2 regions of the Pseudoalteromonas ruthenica genome follow, and region 1 is predicted to be linked to the other one. Evidence: predicted binding sites of a transcription regulator. Region 1 holds the regulator's gene; the other holds the start of a gene.
The links. Region 1 encodes sigma-54, which starts transcription at its own class of promoters, with help from an activator protein. Its sites were predicted from a motif close to GTTGGCACGNNNNTNGNNT; they were not measured.

Region 2: the regulator sigma-54 is predicted to act here: its motif matches at 2,085-2,103, upstream of flgJ (flagellar assembly peptidoglycan hydrolase FlgJ).

The regions. Positions count from the first base shown of each region.
Region 1 is NZ_CP023396.1:2,905,222-2,909,550, reverse strand. It holds gene PRUTH_RS13685 (HPr family phosphocarrier protein) at 107-379, opposite strand; gene rapZ (RNase adapter RapZ) at 379-1,224, opposite strand; gene ptsN (PTS IIA-like nitrogen regulatory protein PtsN) at 1,291-1,737, opposite strand; gene hpf (ribosome hibernation promoting factor) at 1,739-2,026, opposite strand; gene PRUTH_RS13665 (RNA polymerase factor sigma-54) at 2,052-3,548, opposite strand; gene lptB (LPS export ABC transporter ATP-binding protein) at 3,573-4,298, opposite strand; gene lptA (lipopolysaccharide transport periplasmic protein LptA) at 4,298-4,329, opposite strand, start outside.
Region 2 is NZ_CP023396.1:390,170-394,498, forward strand. It holds gene flgG (flagellar basal-body rod protein FlgG) at 1-190, shown strand, start outside; gene flgH (flagellar basal body L-ring protein FlgH) at 205-885, shown strand; gene PRUTH_RS01830 (flagellar basal body P-ring protein FlgI) at 897-1,988, shown strand; gene flgJ (flagellar assembly peptidoglycan hydrolase FlgJ) at 2,139-3,074, shown strand; gene flgK (flagellar hook-associated protein FlgK) at 3,078-4,329, shown strand, end outside.

The DNA.
Region 1 (4,329 bases):
TAAATACAAAAAATGGGGTGGGAAATAGCGTGCAAGCAAGCGCTTACAAGCCGTTGATTAGTTTAACCTAACTAAATCAATGATAGCAAAAGTAAATGCCTAAGGGTTATTCTTGTTCGTGGAACTTTTCTGCAATGAGCGCCCCGATAGCTGCCAACGCGGCGTCGGCATCAGGGCCTTCACACTGCACGCGCACTTCCTTACCTTTGCCGCTCTCAAGGAGCAGTAAAGCCAAGACACTGTCGGCCTGTGCGCTCTTATCACCTTGATATAACATTATTTCGGCATCAAAATTCATCGCCAGTTGCGCCAATTGTGAGGCTGCACGAGCATGTAGGCCTAACTTGTTTTGAATAATAAAAGTACCTTCAACCATCACTATTTTTCCTGCTCTCGATGGCGAATTTTCACGTTCGGATAAGTATCTAAAAAGCGCTCTCCCAAAGTTTGGGCAAGGTACACTGAGCGGTGTTGACCCCCAGTGCAGCCAATAGCAATGGTTAAATAACTACGGTTATTACGCTCTAGGTGGGGTAACCAAGTTTGAACAAAAGTTTGGATCTGCCAAGTGAACTTTTGCACGATTGAGTGACTGGCTAGATAATCTTGAACGGGTTGGTCTAACCCTGTGAGCGCCTTTAGTTCAGGTTCCCAATGGGGATTGGGGAGAAACCGCACATCAAACACATAATCAGCATTTTTTGGAATGCCATGTTTAAACCCAAAAGACTCAAAAGTGATCAGTAATTGCTTGTCTTTTTTACCCAGCACTTTTTCACGGATCATCTCCGCCAACTGGTGAACACTGAGCTCAGTTGTATCAATAATAAAGTCGGCGTGGGAGATGAGTACATCAAGAAGCTGCTTCTCTTCACGAATAGCGACATCCAACGTCATATTTTGCATGGATAAGGGGTGTAGTCGACGAGTTTCAGAGAAACGCTTAATCAACGTTTGTTCGTCACTATCAAGGTAAAACAGCGAAGGCTTAGCAAACTCAGGCAGGTAAGCGAGAATGTCGTTAAATTCATGCTGTTCTTTGGGCAAATTGCGCACGTCTATACTGACGGCAATTTTGTCATAATTTGCTGAAACACTGCGCACCAAGGAGGGGAGTAAAATAACTGGGATGTTATCTACGCAATAGTACCCAAGGTCTTCGAGCACCCGTAACGCGACTGATTTTCCAGAACCCGAGCGACCACTGACAATGATAAGTTCCATCCGACAACTCCTTGTTTTACCCCAAGACGCACATTTAAACCACACCATGAATTAATACGGCGCGCATTAGTCGGCGATCAATTGATAAAGCTCTTGATCGCTGCTGGCTGAGCGCAGTTGTTTACACAGTTGTTTGTCTTTTAGTTTATCAGCAATTGTCGCTAAGGTCTTCAGGTGTTGTTCAGTCTCATTAGCCGGCACTAAAAGTGCGACAAAGATATCCACCGGACGGTTATCAATGGCATCAAAGTTAATGGCTTCGCGATTGGTTACAACAATGGCAATCGTACTGTCGATACCATCGAGACGGCCATGTGGAATAGCAACGCCTTTGCCGATGCCAGTACTGCCCAGCTTTTCGCGGGTTAGTAAAGCATCAAGTACCGATTGCTCGCTGAGGTGAGGACTGTGCTGATGAGCCACCTGAGAGAGGTACTCCAGCATTCTTTTTTTGCTATTAAAAAGGACCGCAGCTTTGCTGCAGTCCTTGGTAAAGAGTGAATCTAGGTTCATGTTAGTGACGAGATAATTTCTCTTTATGTTTAATCACTTGACGGTCGAGCTTATCAATTAAGCCGTCGATCGCCGCATACATATCCTGGTGCTCTGCGGTTGCGAACAGTTCACCACCGTTAACGTGAAGAGTAGCTTCTGCTTTTTGTGTTAGTTTTTCAATATCAAGAATGACATGCACATTATTTATATGGTCAAAGTGACGCTCTAATTTTGCAAATTTGCTATTCACATAGTTGCGAAGAGAATCAGTGATTTCTACGTGACGACCGGTAAGATTTAATTGCATAAGCATTTTCCTTCTTGTCTAACGTCTATATCAAACTTTTACGCTGATTTGACGGTGGAATGGCTAGCGATTCACGATATTTAGCAATCGTGCGCCGAGCCACTTTAATTCCTTGCTCGGCTAGTACGTCGGCAATCTTGCTATCACTCAACGGTTTAGCAGGATTCTCCGCAGCTACTAGCTTTTTGATCAATGCTCGAATCGCTGTAGACGAGCATTCACCTCCGTTTTCGGTTGTAACATGGCTGGAGAAAAAGTACTTCAGCTCAAAAATACCCCGTGGTGTATGCATATACTTTTGGGTGGTCACACGGGAAATCGTTGACTCATGCATTTCCACCATTTCGGCAACGTCATTAAGCACCATTGGCTTCATTGCCTCTTCACCATGTTCAAAGAATGCCTGTTGTTGTTGAACAATGCAATTAGTTACTTTAAGTAGCGTATCATTGCGTTGTTCCAAGCTCTTTATAAACCATTTCGCTTCTTGTAAATGCGAGCGAATAAATTGACTATCACTTTGTGACTTACAGCTTCGCGACATTGATGCATAGTGATCGTTAACGCGGATCTTAGGCATACTATCTGGGTTTAATTCAACCACCCAGCGGCCTTTAACTTTCTTCACCGATACATCTGGAATCACATACTCTGACTGCTCTCGCACAATCGTGGCTGCAGGAGTCGGATTTAAACTGTGTATCAGTGTCATCACCTCTTTTAACTGCGCTTCTTTAAGCTTAGTCTTTTTCATCAAGGTGCGATAGTCACGACTACCAAGCAAATCAATATAGTTACAAACTACCTCTTTGGTCTCTTCAAGCCAAGGGGTTTGTGGGTCAAATTGCTTGAGCTGGATCAACAAGCACTCTTGTAAAGAACGCGCACCAATTCCTACTGGATCAAAGAGTTGGATACGCTTAAGAACGGCTTCAATTTCATCGAGCTCGATACCATCGTCTTGTTCATCATGATTCAAGCTTTCCAGCAGATCTTCACAACTGACTGTTAAAATGCCGTTGTCATTGATGGCTTCAATAATGGCTGTGGCGATGGCCTCGTCGGTGGCACTAAAAGGTGTTAATTGCAGCTGCCACATTAAATAATCGTGTAACGACTCGGTGGTTTCGCCTTGGTAGATAGACTCATCTTCTGGCATAGGCCCAGAGGAGGCAACGGGAGCCGCACTAATATACTCATCCCAAGACACATCCATGGGCAAGTCTTCACTGATGGACTCGTTGTTCATGGCATCAGCACTTTCAACTTCATCCTTACTGGCGCTGGCCGTCTCGGCGGTATCGTTATTTTGGTTGTCGGACGTCGACTCTTTTTGCTCTTGGTTGTCGTTATTGTCGGCGTAATTGTCTTCTTCAACTTCAAGTAATGGGTTGGCGTCCAACGCCTCTTGAATTTCTTGTTGGAGATCCAAAGTACTGAGCTGCAACAGGCGAATCGCTTGCTGCAATTGTGGGGTCATTGTTAATTGCTGGCCTAGGCGCAGCTGTAATGATTGCCTCATGTATCTCTAACAATCCTTTAATCGTTATAATCTAAACTGCTCACCCAAATAGACGTCGCGAACCGTTTGATCGGCAAGAACTTGCTCTGGAGTACCAGAAGCAATGAGCTCGCCATGGGAAACAATGTATGCGGTTTCACATACGTCTAGGGTCTCTCGCACGTTGTGGTCGGTGATTAATACACCAATGCCACGATTGCGCAGATGCTCTATGATTTTCTTTATATCTAACACTGAAATAGGGTCGACACCAGCAAAAGGTTCATCCAACAAGATAAACTTGGGGTTTGCCGCCAATGCTCGCGCTATTTCTACCCGGCGACGTTCGCCACCAGATAACGCCATTCCTTGTGAGTCTCGAATGTGCTGTATATTAAACTCATCAAGTAGGCCCTCAAGCTCGCTTTCACGCTCTGCTTTGCTTAAGCCCTTGCGGGTTTCCAGGATGGCCATCAAATTTTGAAACACTGTCAGCTTTCGAAAAATAGATGATTCTTGCGGTAAATAACCAATACCTAAGCGCGCACGAGAGTGCATCGGCATCAAGGTGATATCCTCATCATCAATACTGATGGTGCCTTTATCACTGGGTACCAAGCCAACTATCATGTAAAAAGTAGTTGTCTTACCGGCTCCATTAGGGCCGAGCAAGCCGACGATACTACCTGCTTGTACTTCTAAGCCCACACTTTTGACGACCTCCCGGCCTTTATAGCTTTTCGCTAATTTTTGTGCTTTAAGAGTCGCCATTATTGCTCTTTCTCCGGCGTATCGTCACTTT
Region 2 (4,329 bases), 750 kb from region 1:
CGCTCCGGTGCAAGGTAACCCGGGAGTAGACGGCTTGGGTATTATTGTTCAAGGAGCATTGGAAACTTCGAACGTCAATGTGACCGAAGAGCTGGTCAACTTAATTGAGACACAGCGTGTTTATGAGATGAACTCTAAAGTGATTTCATCTGTAGACCAGATGCTCAGCTATATTAATCAGCAGCTATAAGTGAGGGCATTATGATTAGGCCAATTGCACTATCAATTACTTTTGTACTTGCTACAGGGTGTGTTTCTACACAAAACTCCCATGTTGTCGAAAACGACCCTTACTATGCGCCGATGTATCCGCAGGAAGCAACACAAAACATGACCCAAAGTGGCGGCCTTTTCAATCCCGTATTGGCGAACGATTTGTATGCCGATAAGAAAGCGTTGCGTACTGGAGATATCATTACTGTGGTACTGCGTGAGTCAACGCAAGCATCAAAAACGGCAAAAACGGAAACTGACAGGGAGACCGAGCTGGGTTTAGAGCCGGTTATTGGTTTAGGCGGCGATCCGGTCAATATCGGTGGAGATAGCATTCAAATGGGTGTGAACTCAGATGCTTCGTTCACCGGCGACGCTAAATCTAATCAATCCAACAGTTTGTCAGGCAATATTTCCGTGAACGTGATGCGCGTGCTGCCCAATGGTAATTTGGTGATTCGTGGCGAAAAGTGGTTAACGCTTAATACCGGGCAGGAGTTTATTCGCTTAGAAGGCATTGTTCGCCCAGCTGACGTGAGCTCCGAAAACACCGTAGAAAGTAGCCGTATCGCGAATGCGCGTATTCAATATTCTGGCAAAGGCGAGCTGCAAGAAACGCAAAGTGCCGGTTGGCTATCACGGTTCTTTATGAGCACTTTGTTCCCATTCTAAGGAGTCCAGTCATGAAATGGTTAAACCTTATCGTGTTCTGCATGGCGTTGACTAGCTGGCAAAGTTTTGCCGAGCGTGTCAAAGATGTGGCCATGGTTGAGGGCGTACGTAGTAACCAATTAGTGGGTTATGGTCTGGTTGTGGGTCTGCCTGGCACGGGAGAGAAGAGCCGCTTTACCGAACAAAGCTTTAAAGCGATGTTGAATAACTTTGGCATTACTTTGCCGGCCAACCTTAAGCCTAAGATTAATAATGTTGCAGCGGTTGCCGTTCATGCGGATATGCCGGCGTTTATCAAACCCGGCCAGAGTATGGATGTCACTGTATCTTCAGTAGGCAGTGCCGAGAGCCTACGCGGTGGTACCTTATTGCAAACCTTTTTAAAAGGTGTCGATGGTAATATTTATGCTATTGCTCAAGGTAGCTTAGTTGTTAGTGGATTAGGCGCGCAAGGGCTTGATGGCTCACGTGTGGTGGTCAATACGCCAACTGTGGGTCGAATTCCTAATGGCGGCATTGTCGAGCGCGCGATTCCGAGTCCCTTTACCCAAGGGGATTACATTACCTTTAATCTTAATCGCCCTGACTTTACTACCGCGAAGCGCTTGTCCGATACCATTAATAATCTCGTCGGGCCGAATACCGCAATGGCAATGGACGCCGCGTCAGTGCGCGTAACTGCCCCACGTGATGTTTCGCAACGAGTTGCTTATTTATCGACGCTGGAAAACCTTGAATTCACTCCCGCCGATAATGCTGCGAAAATCATTGTCAACTCCCGCACCGGTACCATAGTGATTGGCAAAAATGTCAAGTTGCAGCCAGCGGCTATTACTCATGGCGGGCTCACGGTGACCATCGCCGAAAATGCAGAAGTGTCGCAGCCTAATGCATTGGCCGAGGGTGAGACGGTGGTGACCAATCAAAGTATTATCGATGTGCGTGAAGACGACTCGCGTGCCTTTGTTTTTGACCCCGGGGTGAGTTTAGACGACCTTGTGCGCGCGATTAATGAAGTGGGCGCCGCACCGGGAGATTTAATGGCCATTCTTGAGGCGTTAAAAGAGGCTGGTGCTATTAATGGTCAGTTGGTGGTCATTTAAATCTGATACTGCAACAGCAAACCCCAAGTGCCCAAAGCCTTGGGGTTTGCTGTTTTTATAGCCACCTAAGTTCTTGTTAATCAGAACTATAAAGTCAGTGGTACGTTTTTTGCTTTAGTTTTTGCATCTAGTCATAACTTTGTCAGTCTTATGGATGCTAATCAACTGCAAACGCAAAGCGTCTTCGATCTCAATAGCTTAGATAAGCTTCGTCAAGATGCGTTAAAACAGCCTGCCGGCAGCGACGGCGAGCGCGCGGCCTTAAAGCAAGCAGCGCAGCAGTTTGAGTCTATCTTTACGCAAATGCTGCTCAAAAGCATGCGCAAAGCCAATGAAGCCTTCGAAGATGAAGACAGTCCTTTTAATGCCAGCAGCGTTAAATACTTCCAAGACATGCATGATCAGCAGCTCTCCAGTGAGTTATCGGCGAATGGCTCATTGGGCTTGGCCGATTTGATTGTGCAACAGTTATCGCCACAAAAAGACAGCTATATGCCTGCGTCAGCTTTGCGTGATGCGCGGTTAAGCAACGCGCAAGTGAAAACCCAAGAACAACACTCTGAGGCATCTCCTATCGCTCACAAAGCCGATTTCGCCAATGCCAAAGAGTTTGTCGAAGGGGTGTGGGACGTTGCCCGTGAAGCGGCCGGTAAAATCGGTGTGCACCCCGGTGTTATGGTTGCTCAAGCAGCATTGGAAACAGGTTGGGGCAAGCACATTATTAAAACTGCGAGCGGTGAAAGTTCGAACAATTTATTTAATATCAAAGCGCATCGTGACTGGCAGGGGGAAGCGACTGTAAAACCAACATTAGAGTATGAAGGAGGAGTTGCGGTTCAGCGCAAAGAACCGTTCCGAGTGTATGACTCTATTAAGCAAAGTTTCGATGATTTTGTCTCATTTTTGAAAACTAATCCCCGTTACCAGCAGGCTTTGGATGTGGCCGATAAGCCTCATCAGTTTATCGACGCTATACAACAAGCTGGCTACGCCACCGATCCACAGTATGCAGAGAAAATTAAACGTGTGTTAGGGCAAAGCGAATTACGCGCCCTAGCCGGTGATCTGCTAAGGCAAGGAGAGTAGATCATGTCATTTAACCTACTAAACATTGCCAGTTCAGGCATTCGTGCCAATACCGAGCTGCTTAATACTACCAGTAAAAATATTGCCAACATTAATACCGAAGGCTATGTGCGCGAGCGTACAGAGCATGGCACCACCTTTGACAATCAGGTTGGCCGTGGGCAAACCTATCGTCTGCTCAATGAGTTTGCACAACAGCAACTCAACAGAGACACTTCTAATCGCTCCTTCTTTGAGCGCTTTATGGAGGAAGCACAGCGTATTGATAGTCAGTTTTCCGAGGAGTCAAATAGCCTGTCTACGCAAATCAATGGCATGTTTAATAATTTGCAAGAGGCGCTGAATCAGCCCTCTAACAATGTTACCCGCTCGTTGTTCTTCACTAATGCGGAAAACTTTGTTAATCAAATGGATAGGTTGTCAGGGATTGTGTCGCAACAAAAGAGTGTAGTGAATGATCAGCTTGGGATCCTTGCTGATGAAGCCAATGGCTTAATTGAGAAAATTAGTGAGCTGAACAACCAAATTACGGCTGTTCATGGCAAGAAAGATCAAGCTGATGCCAGCTCGGTCTATAACGAGCGCGATAAAGCGATTAAAGATCTTTCAGAGCTAATGAACCTAGAAACACTCGATGGACCTCATGGTGAAAAATTGGTGTTCATGTCCACAGGTGAAGCTTTGGTTATGGAAAATGGTAGCTTTAACTTGTTCTCGTTAAATGGCGATCCAGATCCGAACCTTAAGGAACTTCGCCTTGATGTGACCTCCGGACAAGCCAATAGCTTAGAGGTTGATACCAACAGCTTAAAAGGCGAGATTGGTGGCCTGCTGGCTTACCGAGACGAGGTACTCATACCGGCGCAAAATCAGCTGGGGCAAATGGGCTTATCATTGGCCGATGCCTTCAATCAGCAAAATCGCTTGGGGATGGACGCTAACGGTGAAATAGGGGGTGATCTGTTCACTTTGCCCACCGTCAACGGCTTACCATTTGCCGCTAATGCGGGGTCGGGTAATTTGCAGGCTGGTTTAGAGCAGGGGATGGGCAAAGAGATTCCGGCAACGGATTTCCGTGTTACCTTTACCTCGCCAACAACCGTAGAGATAGTGCCCCTTAACAATAAAGGTGAGCCTATCGGTACGCCGTCGACGGCCAACGTAACGGCTGGAGTGATAGACTCAACCACAGTGACAAGTGGTGAGTCTTATGGCTTAGATATTGATGTGACTGGTGCGCCAGCGGCGGGAGATA